Regions from separate parts of the Mesorhizobium sp. WSM4829 genome, predicted to be linked through region 1. Evidence: predicted binding sites of a transcription regulator. Region 1 holds the regulator's gene; each other region holds the start of a gene.

Region 1 (4,943 bases):
GGCGGCAACCACCGCATCGACCTTGTTGTCGTTGGCGGTCAGGAACTGTTCCATGTTCTTCTGGGCGTTGGCGGGAAGCCAGCCGTCCGTATAAGCCTCGCCGACATTCTTGATCTTGCCGCTGTCGATGGCATCCTTGAGCACTTCCATGGAGCCGGCGAACAGGAAATCGGCATTCGGGTCGGCGCCCGAGCCCTTGATGAAGACGTAATTGCCTTCCGGCGCCACCTTGAACACTTCGCGGGCCTGCATGCGGCCGACTTCCTGGTTGTCGAAGGTCAGATAGAACACGTCCTTGTTCTCGATCAGCCGGTCATAGCCGACGACCGGAATGCCTTCGTCCAGCGCCTTCTGCACCGCCGGACCGATGGCCGAGGCATCCTGCGCAAGGATGATCAGCGCGTTGGCGCCCTGCGAGATCAGGCTCTCGACGTCGGTCAGCTGCTTGCCGGGATTGGACTGTGCGTCAGCGGAAATATATTTGTCGCCGGCGGCCTCGATCGCCGCCTTCATGGCGGCTTCGTCGGTCTTCCAACGCTCTTCCTGGAAGTTCGACCACGAGACGCCAATGACCTTGTCCTTGGCCTGAGCGGCCGACGCGAGCGTCAGCGACATGGCGACCCCCGCCAGAATGGCGGCTGCGAATCTCTTCATGATATTCCTCCCTGCGCCGCGTAGGGCGCGACCAACTGGCCCGAAGGCCGGCACAAAGGCTCTATTTTTTCGAGCCTCGAAAAAATACTGGTCCAACGCCGAAGCACTGTCAACACCAATTCTGAGGGATTTTGACGTCCTGTCGGGGCTTTTTTTCGAGCCTCGGAATAAATAATGACAGCCCCTTCTGCTTCTGCCAGTATTTGTCGCACATTACCGACGGCTTCCGATTCATGAGCGGCCGCGGCGATGAGGAGGAAACAAAAATGTCGGTGGGAATCCGTCATGACGATCTGCGCCGGCGCAACCGGGCGATGGTGATTTCGGCCGTGCGCCGGGCAGGCCAGCCGTCGCGGACCGAGATCGCCGCGACCACCGGCCTCAGCCATTCGACCATATCGGCGATCTCTGCCGACCTGATCCAGGAAGGCATCCTGGCCGAGAGCAAGGCGAGCGAGACGGTTTCGCTGAAACGCGGCCGGCCGCAGGTCGGCCTCAGCCTCAATCCGCAAGCCGCTGCGGTGTTGGCCGTCGTGTTGTCGCTGAATTTCCTGTCGGTCGCCGTCATCGATTATGCCGGACAAGTGGTCGCCGAGGACCAGCGCCGGCTGGACACGCTGACCATGTCGCGCGACGCGCTGATCGGCGAATGTGTCGCCATCGTCCGGCGCCGGCTCGAAGATCCCGACCTCGATGTCCAAAGCGTCGCCCGCATCGCGCTGGCGATCCAGGGCATCACCGATTCCCACGCGCGCGCCATGTTGTGGTCGCCGATCACGCCGCAGACGAACATCGCCTTCGCCGACATTCTGGAACGCGAGTTCGGCATCCCGGCCATCATGGAGAACGACTGCAACATGATGGCCGTGGCGCTGCGCTGGCGCCACCCGGATCGCTACCGCGATGACTTCATCGCCATCCTGCTCTCGCACGGCATCGGCATGGGGCTGGTGCTGAAGGGCGAGCTGTTCACCGGCACCCACTCCTCAGGCGGCGAATTCGGCCACATGATCCATCGGCCGGGTGGCGCGCTTTGCCGCTGCGGGCGGCGCGGTTGCGTCGAGGCTTATGCCGGCAACTACGCCATCTGGCGCAACGCAAGGCTGTTGAGCGAGAACGCCGAGCCGGTCGCCGATGTCAGCGACGCCGAGATGCGGGCACTGGCGGCCCGGGCGCGCGAGACGGACGGACCGGAGCGCGAAGCCTACCGCAAGGCCGGCGAGGCGCTCGGCTTCGGGCTCGGCAGCCTGTTTGCGCTGATCGATCCGGCGCCGGTGGCCATGGTCGGCGCCAGCGCTACCGCCTTCGACCTGATCGAGCCGGCGCTGCGCGAGGCCATCGCCCAGACCGCCGGCGGCCAGCATTCGGGTTCGATTTCCTTCGACACCGAGCCGAACGAGCTGCCGCTGATCCGCGAAGGCTGCGCCATGCGGGCGCTAAGCTTCGTCGACCAGGAGATTTTCGCGCCGAGCATCCAGGCACGAGCCGGCTCGGTCGGAAAGAACGTGGCTTGAAGGATTCCCGGGTCGCGACTTGGGGTGTGTTGAGATTCAGGTCAGGCCGAGTCGAGAATGGTGGGTTCCGAGATCCGGAGCGGAGCGTACTTTGGGGTACGCCGGAAGCGCAGGTATCAGCTAGTCTTCCCTGATCGCATAGCCGGCGCCGCGGATGGTGCGGATGACATCGGGCATGCGACCATTGTTGACCGCCTTGCGCAACCGGCCGACATGGACGTCCACCGTGCGCTCGTCGATGTAGATCGTCTCGCCCCAGACATTGTCGAGCAACTGGCTGCGCGAGAAGACCCGGCCCGGGTGCCGCATCATGAATTCGAGCAGCCGGAATTCGGTCGGCCCGAGCCGGATCTCGCTCTTCTTGCGATAGACCCGGTGCGATTCACGATCGAGCATGATGTCGCCGACCTTGAGCACGCTGGACAGCACTTCCGGCTTGGCGCGGCGCAGCAGCGCCTTGACCCTGGCCATGAATTCCGGTGTCGAGAACGGCTTGACCAGATAGTCGTCGGCTCCGGTCGAAAGGCCGCGCACCCGGTCGCTCTCCTCGCCGCGCGCGGTCAGCATGATGATCGGCAGCCGCTCGGTTTCGGGGCGCACCCGAAGGCGCCGGCAAAGCTCGATGCCGGAAACCGCCGGCACCATCCAGTCGAGCACCAAAAGATCGGGCACGTTTTCCTGCAGCCGGATTTCGGCCTCGTCGCCGCGCGTCACCACCTCGACCTGATAGCCTTCGGATTCAAGATTGTAACGGAGAAGGACGCCCAGCGGCTCTTCATCCTCCACCACCATGATGCGCGGCGCGATCATCGGCCGGTCACTCCTGTCATGTCGCTGGCGCCGACATCGTCGTTTCGTCGAGCTTCGGGCGATCCGCCGGCAATTGCTGCCCGGTCACGACAAAATAGGCGTTTTCGGCGATGTTGGTGACGTGATCGCCGATACGCTCGAGATTCTTGGCGCAGAACAGAAGGTGCGTGCAGGCGGTGATGTTGCGCGGATCCTCCATCATGTAGGTCAGGAGCTCGCGAAAAACCGCCGTGTATTTCACGTCGATCTTCTGGTCGTCGGCGCGCAGTTCCTTCAACGCGCCGGCATCGCGCGACACATAGTGCTCGACCACGCCGCGCAGCTGCACAAGAACGAGATCCGCCATCGCATCGATACCGTGCGACAGATTCCGCGGCGTCGCGCTCTGCCCGACTGCGCTAACCCGCTTAGCTATGTTCTTGGCCAGATCGCCGATGCGCTCGAGATCGCCCGCCATGCGGATTGCGCCAACCACGGCGCGCAGATCCTGCGCCATCGGCTGCCGCTTGGCGATCAGCGTGATGGCGCTGTCGTCGAGCTCGCGCTGCCGCGCATCCATGATGGCGTCGTCCGAGACGACGCGCTGCGCCATCGCATTGTCCGACGCAAGCAACGCGCGGATCGAGGCTGCGACCATCGCGGCGGCGAGCTCGTCCATGTCGCGGATCAGCCGGTCGATGTGCTCCAGTTCCTCGTCGAAAGATGCGACGGTGTGTTCACCCATGGTGCTGTCCTCGTGTTCGAAATTCGCCGGACCGCTCAGCCGAACCGGCCGGTGATGTAGTCCTGGGTGCGCTTGTCGTCGGGGTTGGTGAACATCTTGTCGGTCGCGCCCTCCTCGACTAGGTAGCCGAGATGGAACATCGCCGTGCGTTGCGACACGCGCGCCGCCTGCTGCATCGAATGGGTAACGATGACGATCGTATAGTTCTGGCGCAGTTCGTCGATCAGTTCCTCGACGCGAGCGGTGGCGATTGGATCGAGCGCCGAACAGGGCTCGTCCATCAGGATCACTTCCGGCGACACGGCGATGGCGCGCGCAATGCACAGACGCTGCTGCTGTCCGCCGGACAGACCGGTTCCCGACTCGAGCAGGCGATCCTTGACCTCGTTGAACAGGCCGGCCTTCTTCAGGCTCGATTCGACGATGCCGTCCAACTCGGCCTTGGTCCTGGCCAGGCCGTGAATGCGCGGACCGTAGGCGACGTTTTCGTAGATCGACTTCGGAAACGGGTTCGGCTTCTGGAACACCATGCCGACGCGAGCTCGCAGCTCGACGACATCGATTTTCGGGTCGTAGACATCCTCGCCGTCGAGCGTGATCTTGCCGCTCACCCGCGCGATATCGATGGTGTCGTTCATTCGGTTCAGGCAACGCAGGAACGTCGACTTGCCGCAGCCCGATGGGCCGATCAACGCCGTCACCTGATGCTCGCGGACATCGAGATCGACGTCGAACAGTGCTCGCTTCTCGCCGTAGTGAACGGAGACCTTTTCGCCCTTCATCTTGATCGAAGGGGCGTTGGTTGCGCTGCTCAGTTTCTGCTCGACGCCGGCTTCCGTCATGATGTTCATATCCTCTACTCCTTACCAGCGCCGCTCGAAGCGCCTGCGCAGTATCACCGCGATGGCATTCATGATGACCAAAAACACCAGCAAAATCAAAATCGCCGCCGAAGTCTTCTGCTGGAACCCCGCTTCCGGGAAATCCGCCCACATGAATATCTGCACCGGCAGGATCGTTGCGGGATCGGTGAAGCCGCCGGGAATGTCGACGATGAAGGCGACCATGCCGATCATCAGCAACGGCGCGGTTTCGCCGAGCGCATGCGCCATTCCGAGGATGGTGCCGGTCATGATGCCCGGCATCGCCAGCGGCAGGACGTGATGGAATACGGTCTGGACCTTGGACGCTCCGATGCCAAGCGCCGCCTCGCGGATCGACGGCGGCACGGCACGCAGCGA
Region 2 (4,943 bases), on a different contig from region 1:
AATTTCATGAGCAAAACGGGCATCAGATACCGGCCAATCCTTGCATGGGCTGCCCTCGCCGTTCTGCTTGCGGCAGGCGTGGCACAGTCGGCCGCGAGATCGAAGGAGCCTGCCCTGCCGTCCGACACCCGAACGGCGGAGCAGTTGTTTGCCGACGCTCCCGATGGCGTCGACCCGGTGGTGACCGGGCCGGTCAGCGCCGCCTTCAAGCAAAGGCAGGAGGCCGCCAACTGCGACAGCGCTGTTTGGCCCAATATTCCGACCGTTTGCTATCCAGACTGACGACCGCGCCTTACCCTCCCCCTTGTGGGGAGGGTCGATCCGCGAAGCGGAGCAGGGTGGGGGTGCGTGCCCCACCTATGTCGGCGCTTCACCCCCACCCCGTCTCGCCAGCTTCGCTTTGCGAAGCCGCCTCGCCGACCCTCCCCACAAGGGGGAGGGTGAACAGGCGCCAGTTCCCTCACGCCGAATGCACCGGGTCGAGCGTGACCTTGTAGAGTTCATTGTCGTCGCAATCCATCAGCCGCACCGTCATCTGTTCAGTGGCGCCATCGATGTCGACGAGGCCGAAGAACTGCAGGCCGGCCGAGGGTGGCAGGTTCTGCCCCTGCTCGGCGGTTGGCGCCTTGATGAATTTCAGCTCCGGGCCGAAGGTCATGTCGAAATCATTGGGTCCATAGGTGCCGGCATGGAGCGGACCCGAGACGAATTCCCAGAACGGATTGAAGTCCTGGAACTGCGCCTTGTCGGGATTGTAGTAATGCGCCGCCGTGTAGTGCACGTCGGCGGTCAGCCAGACGGTGTTGGTGATGCCGGCATTCTTTATGTAGCGAAGGAGGTCGGCAATTTCCAATTCGCGGCCCTTGGCCGGGCCATTGTCGCCATTGCTGACGGCCTCGGCGCCGGCCTTGTTGGTGGCGTCGTTCCAGACGATGAGGCCGAGCGGCATGTCGGCGGCGATGATTTTCCAGGTCGCGTTGGAGTTTGCCAGTTCGCGCTTCAGCCATTTCATCTGCTGTTCGCCGAGGATACGCGATTGCGGCGTCATCGTATCCTGCATGCCAGGACCGTTGGCGCCGCGATAGGAGCGCATGTCGAGGAAGAACACTTCGAGCAGCGGCCCGTAGGCGATCTTGCGATAGACGCGGCCCGGTTCCGACGGCTCGTAGCGGATCGTCGTCATCTCGTGGAAGGCGCGTGCCGCGCGTGCCGCCAGCACATGGATGTTTTTTTCCGAGTAGCGGTCGTCGGCGCTCAGGTTCTTCGAATCCGACCAGTTGTTGACCACCTCGTGGTCGTCCCACTGGTAGAAGGTCGGGCAGATGGCGTTGAGCCCCAGCACGTTCTTATCCATCATGTTGTACTTCCACTGGCCGCGGTACTCGTCCAGCGTCTCGGCAACCTTGCGCTTTTCGTCGATGAGGACCTTGTTCTTCCACTTGCTGCCGCCGGGAAGATCGACCTCGTCCTTCATCGGGCCGTCGGCATAGATGGTGTCGCCGGAATGCAGGAAGAAGTCGGGCGTATGCTTGCCGATCGTGGCATAGGTCTTCATGCCGGTGTCGTCGATGCCCCAGCCCTGGCCGGCGGTATCGCCCGACCAGGCGAAGCGGATGTCGCGTTTCGAGGCCGGCGCCGTGCGGAAGCGGCCGACGATCGGCTCGGAGACGGCGTTGATGTCGGCAAGATCGGCCGCGACCATGCGGTAGAAGATGTCCTGGTCGGAGGTAAGGTCGGTGAGCAGCCGCTTTACCGTGTAATCGCTGGCCGGCGACGTATCGAGCGGCGCAAGGCGCAAGGCATTGGCGAAATTCTCCGTCGACGAGACTTCGAACATGACGCGCGAAGGGCGGTCGGTCCGCGTCCACACCACGCCGCTGGTTGCGTCGACATCGCCCGACTGGATGCCATGGGTGAAGGCGGGCCGCTGATTGGCGCGCGAATAATAGGGAAGCGCGAGGCCCGATACGCCGACGAGGCCGGCGGCGCTCGCCGACGTGACAAAAGCGCGGCGCGAAATCTTGTTCATGGCTGTCTCCTGGATGGCTTAAACGTCGCCGCCAAGGTCCAGCCTCAATGTTTCACGCACATCTCGAAACCATGAAGGTTTTCTGACGATCAACAGGCTGGCGAATCTCCCCCCTCGAGGGGGAGATGTCGCCGAAGGCGACAGAGGGGGTCGTGTCGCGTGACGCGCCAACCTCCTGCGACTGCGATAAGGGGCCGAGCCCGGTCGGACCGACCCCCTCTGGCCGCTTCGCGGCCATCTCCCCTCAAGGGGGGAGATTAGCGCTCGGCCGTCACAGCTCAAGCCGCCTGCGGGTTCGGCTCGAAGGCCGGACGGCTGGTGTTGATCAACAGCGAGAGGCAGGCTGCGGCTATTGCCGTCATGCCGGCGATGAGGAAGGCAAGTTCGTAATTGCCCTGCAATTCACGCATGGTGCCGCCGAAGAAGGCGGCCGCCGCTGCACCCACCTGATGGCCGGCGACGATCCAGCCGAAGACAATCGGCCCGCTGCGGTCGCCGAACGCCTCGTTCGACAGCCTGAGCGTCGGCGGCACGGTGGCGATCCAGTCCAATCCGTAGAGCACGGCGAAGATGATCAGGCTGGTCGACGAAAAGCCGGAATAAGGCAGATAGATCAGCGACAGGCCGCGGATGCCATAATAGACGCCGAGCAGCTTGCGCGGGTCGAAACGGTCGGTGAGCCAGCCCGACAGCGTCGTGCCGATCAGGTCGAAGATGCCCATCAGCGACAGCAGGCCGGCGGCTTGGACCTGGCCGATGCCCATGTCGCCGCAAAACGCGATCAGGTGCGTTCCGACCAGTCCGTTGGTGGTGAAGCCGCAGATGAAGAAAGTGGCGAACAGATACCAGAACACCCGCGTGCCGGCGGCACGACGCAGCGTGCTGAGCGTATGGGTGAGGAAATTGCCCTGCGAGGCCGGCGGAACCGGCGGCACGTCGTCGACGTCCGCGCCGTAGCGCACCATGCCGATCGCGGACGGCCGTTCCGGCACCAGCAGCCAGACCAGCGGCACCAGGCAGGCGGTGGCCACCGCAATGGCGATGGCGACCGGCTTCCAGCCGCCCGACTGCGCGAGCGCGGCGAGCAACGGCAGGAACACCAGCAGGCCGGTGGCGGCCGAGGCCGACATCAGCCCCATCACCAGGCCGCGATTGGTCTTGAACCAGCGATTGACGATGGTGGCGCCGAGCACCGTGGCGACCGCGCCGGAACCGACGCCGGAGAATACGCCCCAGGTGAGAAGCAGGTGCCAGGGCTGGGTCATCAACAGGCTGAGCGCCGTCGAGCCCGACATCAGCACAAGCGCCGCCAGCAGCGTGCGGCGCAGCCCGATCCGTTCCATCAGTGCCGCGGCAAACGGCCCGGTCAGGCCGTAGAGGAAGATACCGATGGCCGCGGCGAGCGAGACGACATCGCGCCGCCAGCCGAAACTCTCCTCCAGCGGCAGCATCATGACGGCCGGCGCCGACCGCAGGCCCGCCGCGATCAGCAGGCAGAGGAAGATGACGGCGACCACGACGAAAGCGTAGCGCTGGCCAAACGGGCGGGATTGAGCTATCATGTTACTGACCGGTACGTTGCAGTTGTACTAGGGTATACGTACCGATCGGTAACATTGTCAAGCAGGCAACGGCACATCCTGGATGAAAAGCATTGAACCAACGATCAAAGCAGATGAGGTGGCACAGCCCCGCGCGGGCGAAAGAATCCTTCGCGTTGCCCGCGATCTGTTCTACCGGCAAGGCATCAGGGCGATCGGCGTCGACGAGATCGTGCGGCGCGCCGGCGTCACCAAGCCCAGCCTCTATCGCAGCTTCCCCTCCAAGGACGAATTGGCCGCGTCCTATCTGCGGCAATACGACCTCGAGTTCTGGGCCCGCTTCGACGCGGCGGTGGCTGCCCATCCCGGCGATCCGCGCGCGCAGATCGCCGCCTTCCTGACCCGCATCGGCAAGCGCACGCAAAAGCCCGACTATCGCGGCTGCGGCATGACCAACGCGGCCGTCGAATATCCCGAACGTGGCCACCCGGCCCGCGTGGTGAGCGAGGCCAACAAGCAGGAATTGCGCCGACGCCTGCGCACCATGGCGGCGGCGATGGGTGCCGGCGACGCCGAGACGCTGGGCGACGGGCTGCTGCTTCTGATCGAAGGCGCCTATATCAGTGGCCAGCTGTTCGGGGCCGGCGGACCGGCGAAGTCTGTGGCCCGCAATGCCGACCTGCTGATCGAAGCGAGCTTGAAGAAATAGACCTCTTGCGGTCCTTTCCAGCCGGAAGCAGTATGGCCGTCACGCTCGTGGTCTGCTGATAATTGCCGGTAACGACTTGAACCTTGTTCGAACGTTTTTAGACGACCTCGAAAAGATGTTCCTGCTTCACTACCTGAGGCGAGGGAGTTCGGGTTTAATTGGCGAGCAGGAGAAAAGAGACATTCGGACGGTCTTTGACCTGAACGAGTATACGGTCAAGGAAGCCGTCCTGCGCAGATTTTTGTTTCTCATACTTATTTCATCAGCCCTTGCCTATTTCTTATTTAAGGCTCCCGACTATAGTCCCACAGGGAGCGCTCTTATCGTCTTGATATCTGCCTCGGCTTTGATTTTCCTGTACACCGGCGTCGCTGTGCCGGTAACGCTGTTTGCAACCTTCGTGTCGCTCGTCGCAATTTCCTGGATGGACTACCAAACGTCCATTGTATCCATTTGTTTTTCCGCGTTGTACGCCCTGTATTTTTTTGCGAAGCTTAGAGCCCGGCAGCGAAAATGACCACAGGGTGTATCGCGTGCGTGCGCTTCTGATCCCGCTTGCCCTCGCCTGCCTCTGCCAGCCTGCCCGGGCCGGCGACATTTCCAGTGCCTACACCGATCTCGACTGGAAGAAGGACTGCGTGACCTACGCGCAGGCGGAGGAAGG
Region 3 (4,943 bases), on a different contig from region 1:
TTTTCTCGACCGGCTTGTGGTGTCTGTCTAAGGGGCGACCCAATGGCCTCAACTGGTCGTGTTGACATGCGCCATAATCAGAAGACGAATTCGACGGATGTCAGCGGCCAGCAGCCGCGGGTCCATTCGATTGGTACGCCGTGGCGGTCCTCGTTGACAGCATTGATGCGGAATACTGGCGTTCCGGGCGTCAGCCGCAGGATTTCCGCTTCATCGGGGGATGCAAAGCCGCCACTGATGCGCGTCTCGGCCCGCCGGTAGTTGTCGATGCCATGCGCGCGGAAAACATCGGTCACCGACTGACGCACATCGTATCTCTGATCGAAGTCGGGGAAGAGATGCGCCGGAAAGAACTTGGTATTGACGTAAACCGGCTGCTTGTCCGACGTTCTGATCCGGCACAGCCGGATAATGGTGGTGTCAGGTGCGAGACGCAACCGTTCCGCCACGGCCGCTTCGGCCGGTTCCCGGACGATCAGCAGCGTATTGGTGCCGATTTCCTGGCCGTGGGCTTCGAAATTGTCGAGAAAGCGCTGTCCGTCGCGAACAGTGAATGTCGAGGGCAGGTTTCGCACGAAGATACCGACGCCCTTGCGGGCGGTGAGGTGGCCCTCATGCTGTAACTGCTGCAGCGCCCGGCGAAGCGTAATGCGGGTGACCGCGAGTTTCTGTGCCAGATGCGTTTCTCCGGGAAGCTGGCTGCCCGGTGCAAGACTGCCGCTCTCGATCAGATCGAAGATGTGATCGTAGATCTGCTGCCAGATCGGCGTATCGCTGCGTGGCCGAAAGACCAGCCCGTCAAAGGCCAGAAGGCGATTGCCATTGCGCTCGTGTGGTGTTGAAATTTTCGTGTCCAAGGTCATGAAACCTTATCCACCCGCGACCGCCGTGCAGACCGTCGGTCTGTGCGGGAGAGCCCGGAGCTATAGACAATTTGTCCATGGACCATGGTGGCCACCACACGCGGATGCTCTGGATCGCCAGCATCGACCAGGATCAGATCCGCCCGGCGGCCGGCAACAAGCGAGCCGCGATCGTCGAGGTCGGCCACCCGGGCCGGGTTTGCCGAAACCAGCTTCCAGATCGAGGGGAAGTCGCCGGCGTCTGGCGAAGACAGTCTGAAGGCCGCATGCAGAGGCGAAGGGTAGTGGTAATCGCTGGTCAGCACCGTGCAAAGTCCGGCTCTGACGGCCTCGGTGGCATTTAGCGCTCCATTATGGCTGCCGCCGCGCACGACGTTGGGCGCGCCGAGGATCACATCCTCGCCCATTTGCCGCGCGGCCTTGGCCGTTTCGAGCGTTAGCGGAAATTCCGAGGCCTTTGCGCCGAGGGCGCGAAAATATATGCGTTCCTCGGGAGACGCTTCGTCATGGGCAAGAAGCACATTGCCATTGGCCCGCGCAGTTGCGGCCAGCTTCCCGATCGCGATCTCAACCTCGGCGCGGCGGGACCAAATCTGGCCGAGCAACGTCATGTATTGCTCGCGGCTCAAGCCAGACCGCTCCGCCATCTGACCGATCTTGCGGGCAATCGTGCCGTTCAGCACCGACCCCGTGGTATGATCGTTGACGGCGATGATCGGCCGTGGCGAAAGCGAGAGCCATCGTACGACCTGCGCCATCTGATCAAGCGCGAAGGTCTCCCAGCGCAGATGCAGACGCGTATCGCAGCCAAGGCTATCGCGGAGATCGCAGACCGCGCCGATCAGCTGTTTGGCAGCGTCGAGCGAGCGAAGTCCAGGCTCCCACGACACCGTGACGCCGTGAAAGGCCGTGGTTACGCCATTGGCGACAAGCTGGCGGTCCGTATCTTTCAGCGCCAGCGCGGTGTCGAAGCGGACACCGGGCCGCGGCATGATCTGGCGCTCGAAGCCGTCGCCGTGAATATCGACGATCCCCGGAAGCACGAGCAGACCATCGGCATCGATTGTGGAGGCATGGGCCGCCCGCAGCTCTGACAGGGCGCCGCCGGTGACGCTCAGGTCCGCGGTTTCAAGTCCCCGTTCGGTAAGGATGCGACCACCCTGGATGTGCCAGTTCACTGTATCCCTCAAAAAGCAAAGTCTGCCGGTGGCGCCGGCGAAATGTCACGAGCACGTCATCTGCTGCGTATACGGATTAGCGGGTAACAGTTTCCTGTCTATACAGCAAAGGAAAAAACGATGATCCGCAGCATCGCAACCGCACTCGCCCTGACGCTTGCCTCCGCTCTTCCAGTGTTTGCGGAGCCGGTGAAATTCGCGGTAACCGACATGGAGGGACTGGAGGCTCTTCAGCAGGAATTCGGGGCTTTCCAGACCGCTCTTGAGGAGGCGACCGGCCTGGATGTCGAACTGTTTCCGGTCAGTTCGCGGACCACCGCCGTCGAGGCGATGAATTCCGGGCAGGTCGATCTTGTCCTGACCGGTCCTGCAGAATACGTCGTCATGAAGGAATTAAGCCAGCCGAAGATTGTTGTCGCCTGGCAGCGCCCCGACTATTTCGCTCAGATCGCCGTGCTGGCGAATGGACCGATCCGCTCGGTCGAAGACTTGAAGGGCAAGAAGGTCGCATTCGGCTCGGTCGGCTCGACCTCCCAGCACCTCGGCCCCGCGCAGGCGCTGGCCGATTTCAACCTGAAATATGCCACCGATTACGAACCAGTAATCATATCGCGCAACATCGCGGCTGAGGCTCTCATCCGCGGCGACATCGCCGCTATCGGCTTGAATTTCGGCTATCTGAACTCGGTCCGGGAAGCATTCCCCGGCGTTGCCTTCTCGGTCATCGCACGGGGCCGCGATCTGCCGAACGACATTCTTGTCGCCCGCAAGGACATTTCAGATGACGTGTTCGTCAAGATCCGCGATGCCTTTGCGAAGAATGGCAATGAGCTGATGAAAGCGATCTTGACCGGCGAGGACAACCAGAAATTCAAGGGCGGTCTCTTCCTGACTGATGTCAGGGACTCGGACTACGACTATGTCCGCTCGATGTACCGCACGATCGGAATCGAGACCCTCACCGACTTCGTAAACTGAGGCTTGCTCCTTTTTCATCGACTTGCTCCTTTCAGCGACAAGGCCGGCGGCTAACCGCCGGTCTGTTTCGCAGTTCGGTCTGGGCCAAGAGGTCACTATGACAGCCATCATTCGGGTGCACGATCTTGCGAAGAGCTATGCGAACGGAAAGGTCATTTTCTCCAGTATCGGCCTCACCATAGCATCGCGCGAACGGGTTGCCCTGATTGGCTCGAACGGTGCTGGAAAATCCACCCTGCTCAAATGCCTCATTGGTCTTCTACCGTCGAGCGGTGGCGAGGTCGTCACCCTCGGCGAGAGCTTCCGCTCGGCGCCGTCCGTCGCCCAGCTGCGGCGCATTCGCAGGCAGATCGGATTTGTCTTCCAGCACCACGGACTGGTCAGCCGCCAATCGGTTCTTACAAACGTTTTGCAGGGCAAGCTCGGGCTGCCCGGCGGCTGGCGCGGCTGGCACCATTCCATCGCAAAGCAACACTGGCGCGAGGAAGCAATGCAGGCCCTCGCCGAAGTGCGGCTTCTCGGCAAGGCGGGCGCCCGCGCCGACGCGCTTTCTGGAGGGCAGGCGCAGCGGGTGGCGATTGCCCGTGCGTTGATCCGGCGTCCGAAGCTTTTGATAGCAGACGAACCGGCGGCAAGTCTCGACCCGGCGGCTGGACATGATGTGATGCGCGTCTTCTCCGAGCTGACCCAGGAACAGGCGATCACTTTGGTCTACACCACGCACGACATGGAACATGCTCTCGACTACTCCGACCGCTTGATAGCGCTCAAGGCGGGCAAGGTCTTCTTCGACCGACCGACGGCGCAGGTGACCCGCGCTGATCTGAAAGACGTCTTCGATGCATGACCGCCTTTCGCCGAGCCGGATTCCATCGATCTCGCCCGTCACTTTCAGCTTTGCCGTCGCTTTGGCCGCTCTCGTGATCGTTTCCGCCGGGCAGGTCGCACCTTCGCCGGAACAACTGGCAGGCGGGGTGCCCCGAATGGTCCATCTCGTCGGCCGCATGATACCCCCAAATGTCGAGCCAGGGTTCCTCCTGAGGGTTTTCTGGCGCATGGTCGAAACGTTTCAGATAGCGCTCGTGGGGACAGCAATAGGTGTCGTCCTCAGCTTGCCGTTTGCCTGGCTCTCGGCCAAGGACATAACCCCGATCGGCCCGTTCCGGCATATCTCCAGGATGCTGGTCTCGTTGTTCAGGACTGTTCCAGATTTGGTCTGGGCACTACTTTTCGTGTCAGCCGTTGGTCTCGGGGCAGTTGCCGGCACCATGACCATCGTCGTCGATACGATCGGCTTTTGCGGGCGCTTCTTCGCCGAGGCGATGGAGGATGCCGACGAAAGACCTCAGGAAGCGCTGTTTGCAATCGGCGCCGGACGATTCTCTGTTCTGTGCGGGGCAGTACTGCCTGACGCCATGCCGTCCCTGATAAACACCACGCTCTTCGCGCTTGAAAAGGCAGTGCGCTCATCAGTTGTTCTCGGCCTCGTTGGAGCCGGTGGCATCGGCCAGGAGCTGAAGGTCGCGTTCGATCTTTTCCAATACAGGAATGCCTCGACCATCATTCTCGTGATCTTCGCCATCGTGGTGTTGATGGAGTTCGTGACGGATCGCCTACGCTCGAAGGTCCAGTAATTGCAGGCTAGGCATGTGCGCCGCAAATCGACAGAACGCAGCGATGGCCGAAGACGGCGGGCGATCACCTACGGCACGAAGATAAGGAACAGATAGGCGACAAACACGACGAGATGAACGAGCCCCGTCAGCATCGTTGTTCGGCCCGTCCCAAAGCTCACGATGCTGATGGCAAGCGCGAGGATGAGAAGCACGGTATCCCCCGGACCCAGACCAAGAGTCAGGCTTCGTCCGGTGAGCAGGCTCGCCGCACCGATCGCCGGGATTGTCAGGCCGATTGTGGCGCAGGC
Region 4 (4,943 bases), on a different contig from region 1:
CAGCGGCTGGCCGTGATATTGCCTGCAGCGAAGAAGCAGAGCAGGAAACCGAATGTGGCGCCCACCAGCGTCGAAAACAGGGCGATGTTCAGCGTCTCGATCATCCGGTGGAAATACTCCGGAATGTAGATGCCCTGGGTCAGGTAGACCCGGCCTTCCGGGTAGTCGAACTTGAGGCTGCCGTCGTCATAGGGGGACGGCAGGTCGAACAGCGCGCGCACCGGGTCGAACCAGTCGCGCGGCTTCAGCTCGGCGAAAAAGTCGGCGACGTGGGGAAGGCGGTCGAAGAACTTTCCGGCGTTGGTTTCGTTGGCGAACCAGAGCGAGGCAGAGAGTGCAAGAAACAGCAAAACCAGGCCGCCGATCGTGTAAAGGCGCCGGCGGGCGGCGAGGTCGCGCCAGTGTCGCTCGACGGTGGCTCCCTCCGGTGAAAGCGTGGCCGCGCGGTAAATTTCGGTCGCACTCATCGATAGAACCCCGACCCCTGATGCGGCAACGCCGCCGGCGGCACATGGCCCCGGCGGCGTTTTGGCAGTTTGCTTACGAGCCGATCTTCGCCTTACGGGCGTCGATGATCGGCCGATAGAATTCCGGGGTGACCGGTGAATAGCCCTTGTAATCGCCGCCTTGTATCGCCGAGAAACAGGCCGGATCGGTTTCCGGAAGCTTGGTCAGGAAATCGGTGATCTTCTGCTTGGCGCCGGAGTCGATCGACGTACGCAATACCAGCGGGCCGTTCGGGATCAGCGGCGACTGCCACAGTTCGACGAGGTCATCCATCTTGAGGACGCCCTTGTCGACCATCTTGCGCAGATTGCCTGAGCTGTAGCCGTCGTTGAAGTCGCCGACGCCGGAGGCCCAGGTGGTGCCGGCATCGAAGGTGCCCTTCAGGACTTCAAGGACAAGCTGTTCATGGCCGCCGCCGAAACCGGTCGACGCGAAGTAGCTCTTCACATCCATACCGATGTCCTTGGGCAGTGACGTGACCGGGATCAGGTAACCAGAAGTCGAATCGGGATCGGCGAAACCGAGTTTCTTGCCCTTCATGTCGGCGAGCGTCTTGATGCCGGAATCAGCACGCGCGACCATGACCGCACGGTAGCCGGTCGAGCCGTCGGTCTGGATCGTCGTCAGGATCGGTTGAACCGCGTCCTTGTTTTCGAGATAGACCTTGGCGTAGGCGGAAGCGCCGAGCTCGGCAAAGTCAAGCGTGCCGCCGAGCAGGCCCTGGATGACGCCGTCGTAGTCGGCGGCCGGGAACAGCGAAACCTTTTCCACGGCGAGGACTTGCTTGATGTGGTCGGCGAAGCACTGGTAGTTGCGCAGGCGGTCGGCTTCGTTCTCGCCGCCCAAAATGCCGACGCGGAATTCCTTCAGGTCCTGTGCCTGGACCGCGCCCATTGCCATGGCGAGGATGGAAACGGCACCGAAAAGTATTTTTCTAAACATTTCGCGTCTCTCCTGTTGGTTCCGGCATCGCGCCGGCAGCGTTCGATTTTTGACGGCGCTTTTTATGCCCGGCCTTGATGCGGACTGGCGGTCCAGGCGCTCTTTCGTGGTCTGCTTTCGTATACTCGTATACCGGTATCCACTTGCCGGATCGTCGACCTAGTAGCCGGGAAATGCCGGCTCGAGCGGTCCGGCGGATGCGGCGATCTTTTGCTTGATGGCGACGCTGGTCGAGGTGATCGCCTCGGAGATTTCGCCGCCATTGCTGTCGGCGCCATAGACCATGCGCACGGCCTCGCGGTTGAGCTCTTCGGGCGGTCCGTCGAACACCACCTTGCCGGCGGCCATGCCGATGATGCGGTTGCAATAGGTGCGCGCAGTATCCAGCGTGTGCAGATTGGTGACCACGGTGAGGCCCTCCCGCAGATTGATGTCCAGCAGCGAATCCATCACCACCTTGGCGTTGAGCGGGTCGAGCGAGGCGATCGGCTCGTCGGCGAGGATGACTTTCGGCTGCTGCATCATGGCACGGGCAATCGCAACGCGCTGCTGCTGGCCGCCGGACAAGGTGCCGGCTGGCTGCAGCGCGGTGCGGGCGATGTCGAGACGCTCGAGCGCCGCGATCGCCTCGGCCCGTTCCTCACGGGAGAAGACGCCGAGCAGATTGACAACGGTCGAGCGGTGATTGAGCCGGCCAAGCAGCACATTGGTCAGCACGTCGAGGCGCGGCACCAGGTTGAACTGCTGAAAGATCATGGCGCAATCGCGCTGCCAGCGCCTGAGCAGCGAGCCGCGCAGGCTGGAGACTTCGGCGCCGTTAAAGAAAATCGAGCCCTGGCTCGGATCGATGAGCCGGTTGATCATGCGCAAAAGCGTCGACTTGCCGGCACCCGAACGGCCGATGATGCCGACCATCTGGCCGTGCGGGATCGAGATGTCGACATTGCTGACGGCGGTGTTCCTGCCAAACCGACGGGTGACGCCGCGGATCTCGAGCGTGGCTGAGGTTGCTGGCATAGAGCAGGTTCCAGTCCAGTCGCAGTTGAAGGTCTGTTAACCTTTGGCTAGCGCAGCCGCATGAAACCGCGGTGTCGGATTGATGTCAGTTTTGTTACCGTCCACAGGCTGAAGGGGGCGAGCCGGCGGCGGCAGTTCGATCAAGTGGTGAATGGTGAATGGTGAATGGTGATAAGAACGGCTTCCCTGCCGCCATTCACTATTGACCATTCACCAACTGCCGTATTTTTCCAGAAATGCTTCCGCCGAAAGCGCGCGAAAATCGTCGAGCGCGGCGCGCAGGCGGGCGTGGTCCCAATCCCACCAGGCAAGTGCCTGATAGCGTTCCGCCGTGCGGCGGTCGAAGCGTTCGCGGATCGGTTTGGCCGGCACGCCGCCGACGATGGTGTAGGGCGCGACGTCCTTCGACACCACGGCGCCGGCGCCGACCGCCGCACCGTCGCCGACGCTGACGCCGGGCAGGATGGTCGAGCCGTGGCCAAGCCAGGTGTCGTGGCCGATGGTGGCCCGTTTGGCGCGGCGCTGCGCAAAGAATTCGCTCTCGTGCTCGGCGTCGTCCCAATAGTCAGAGGCGCGATAGGTGAAATGGTGCAGCGTCGGCCGCCAGGTCGGATGGTTGGTGGCGTTGATGCGGACACTGGCGGCGATGTTGGCGAATTTGCCGATCGTCGCGCACCAGGCACTGCAGTCCTGCATCATGTAGGAATAGTCACCGAGCGTACTTTCCGAAAGCCGGCAGCGTTCGGCGATCTCGGTCCAGCGGCCGAGCGTCGAGTTGTCGACTTCCGCCGTTTCGTGGACCAGCGGCGTTTCCGACAGTTTTCTGGTCATGCGGCGATCTTCCCGGCGGCAAAAGCGGTCACGTCGATGACGCGGTCGGCCACTGCCTCGCGCACGTCGAGATCGTGGAAGATGCCAAGCAGGGCGACGCCGGCCGCCTTCTTGGCCGCGATCAGCGCAATCACCACGTCGCGGTTGCTGGCGTCGAGCGAGGCTGTCGGCTCGTCGAGCAGCAGGATCGGGTGCTCGGTGATGAAGCCGCGCGCGATGTTGACGCGCTGCTGCTCGCCGCCGGAAAAGGTCGCCGGCGGCAGCATCCAGAGCTTTTCCGGCAGGTTGAGTTGCGCCAGCAAGGCGCGTGCCTTGCCGCGCGCGACCTCACGGTCCTCGCCGCGCTCGACCAGCGGTTCGGCGACGACATCCAGCGCCGAGACGCGCGGCACTGTGCGCAGGAACTGGCTGACATAGCCGATCGTGAGCCGGCGCACGGCAAGCACGGTGCGTGGGCTGGCCGTCGCCAGATCGATGAGCCCGTCCTCGTGCTGGACGATGATCTGGCCTGCATCGACGGCATAGTTGCCGTAGAGCATCTTCAGGATCGAGCTCTTGCCGGCGCCGGAGGGGCCGCCGAGCACGGCACATTCGCCGCTCCTGATCGAGAACGACACGCCGGCGACGACAGGCAGTTTGATGCCGTCGCGCAGATGCATGGTGAAGCTCTTGGCGACATCGGAGACGACGAGCGGGGTTGCCATGATCACACCTGCAGAATGGAAGAAACGAGAAGCTGGGTGTAGGGCGCGCGGGGATCGTCAAGCACGCGGTCGGTGAGGCCGCTTTCGACGACGCGGCCGTCCTTCATCACCATCATGCGTTGCGACAGCAGACGCGCCACCGCAAGGTCGTGGGTGACGACGATCGCCGCCAGGCCGAGATCGGTGACCAGGCCGCGCAACAGGTCGAGCAGGCGCGCCTGCACCGAGACGTCGAGGCCGCCGGTCGGCTCGTCCATGAACACCAGCCGCGGCCCGGTGACGAGGTTGCGGGCGATCTGCAGGCGCTGGCGCATGCCGCCGGAAAAGGCGCGCGGTTCGTCGTCGATACGGTCCTCGTCGATCTCGACGCGCGACAGCCAGTCGACGGCGGTGGCGCGGATTTTGCCATAGTGGCGATCGCCGACCGCCATCAGCCGCTCGCCGACATTGGCGCCGGCCGAAACCGTCATGCGCAGCCCGTCGGCGGGGTTCTGATGGACAAAACCCCAGTCGGTGCGCATCAGGAAGCGGCGCTCGGCCTCGCTCATGCGGTAGAGCTCGCGGAACTGGCCGTCGCGCATGCGGTAGCTGGCGGTGCCGGAGCTCGGCAGCAATCTGGTCGACAGGCAGTTGAGCAGCGTCGTCTTGCCGGAACCGGATTCGCCGACCACTGCCAGCACCTCGCCCGGCCACAGGTCAAAGCTGACGTTCTCACAACCAATGCGCGAACCGTAGAACTTGGACAGCGCGGAAACGCGCAGCAGCGGTTCGTCGGTCATTGCGCCGGCTCCCTTTTTTCCAGGGCAGGAGGGGTCTCGGGCGCAAGGTGGCCGCGATGGCCTTGCTCGCGCCGCTTCTCGCAATGGTCGGTATCGGAGCAGACGAACATGTGGCCGCCATGGTCGTCGAGGATGACCTCGTCGAGATAGACGTTCTCGGCCG

Evidence for each region. The regulator PhoB, encoded in region 1, activates phosphate uptake and scavenging genes when phosphate is short. The targets are predictions, from matches to a motif close to TGTCATNNANCTGTCAT.
Region 2: the regulator PhoB is predicted to act here: its motif matches at 2,101-2,117, upstream of AC0L17_RS20575 (alkaline phosphatase D family protein).
Region 3: the regulator PhoB is predicted to act here: its motif matches at 2,085-2,101, upstream of AC0L17_RS13130 (alpha-D-ribose 1-methylphosphonate 5-triphosphate diphosphatase).
Region 4: the regulator PhoB is predicted to act here: its motif matches at 2,538-2,554, upstream of phnC (phosphonate ABC transporter ATP-binding protein).

Annotation. Positions count from the first base shown of each region.
Region 1 covers NZ_JBVVQJ010000006.1:161,003-165,945, forward strand. The annotation lists gene xylF (D-xylose ABC transporter substrate-binding protein) at 1-654, opposite strand, end outside; gene AC0L17_RS08425 (ROK family protein) at 921-2,168, shown strand; gene phoB (phosphate regulon transcriptional regulator PhoB) at 2,289-2,978, opposite strand; gene phoU (phosphate signaling complex protein PhoU) at 2,995-3,702, opposite strand; gene pstB (phosphate ABC transporter ATP-binding protein PstB) at 3,738-4,553, opposite strand; gene pstA (phosphate ABC transporter permease PstA) at 4,566-4,943, opposite strand, start outside.
Region 2 covers NZ_JBVVQJ010000021.1:111,995-116,937, reverse strand. The annotation lists gene AC0L17_RS20580 (hypothetical protein) at 7-282, shown strand; gene AC0L17_RS20575 (alkaline phosphatase D family protein) at 461-2,029, opposite strand; gene AC0L17_RS20570 (MFS transporter) at 2,308-3,591, opposite strand; gene AC0L17_RS20565 (TetR/AcrR family transcriptional regulator) at 3,674-4,279, shown strand; gene AC0L17_RS20560 (hypothetical protein) at 4,395-4,796, shown strand; gene AC0L17_RS20555 (hypothetical protein) at 4,813-4,943, shown strand, end outside.
Region 3 covers NZ_JBVVQJ010000011.1:29,903-34,845, reverse strand. The annotation lists gene AC0L17_RS13140 (NUDIX hydrolase) at 1-31, shown strand, start outside; gene phnF (phosphonate metabolism transcriptional regulator PhnF) at 78-863, opposite strand; gene AC0L17_RS13130 (alpha-D-ribose 1-methylphosphonate 5-triphosphate diphosphatase) at 860-2,041, opposite strand; gene AC0L17_RS13125 (PhnD/SsuA/transferrin family substrate-binding protein) at 2,162-3,019, shown strand; gene AC0L17_RS13120 (phosphonate ABC transporter ATP-binding protein) at 3,117-3,866, shown strand; gene phnE (phosphonate ABC transporter, permease protein PhnE) at 3,859-4,653, shown strand; gene AC0L17_RS13110 (calcium:cation antiporter) at 4,722-4,943, opposite strand, start outside.
Region 4 covers NZ_JBVVQJ010000030.1:20,174-25,116, reverse strand. The annotation lists gene phnE (phosphonate ABC transporter, permease protein PhnE) at 1-467, opposite strand, end outside; gene phnD (phosphonate ABC transporter substrate-binding protein) at 541-1,449, opposite strand; gene phnC (phosphonate ABC transporter ATP-binding protein) at 1,609-2,466, opposite strand; gene AC0L17_RS24665 (DapH/DapD/GlmU-related protein) at 2,677-3,297, opposite strand; gene phnL (phosphonate C-P lyase system protein PhnL) at 3,294-4,001, opposite strand; gene phnK (phosphonate C-P lyase system protein PhnK) at 4,004-4,780, opposite strand; gene AC0L17_RS24650 (alpha-D-ribose 1-methylphosphonate 5-phosphate C-P-lyase PhnJ) at 4,777-4,943, opposite strand, start outside.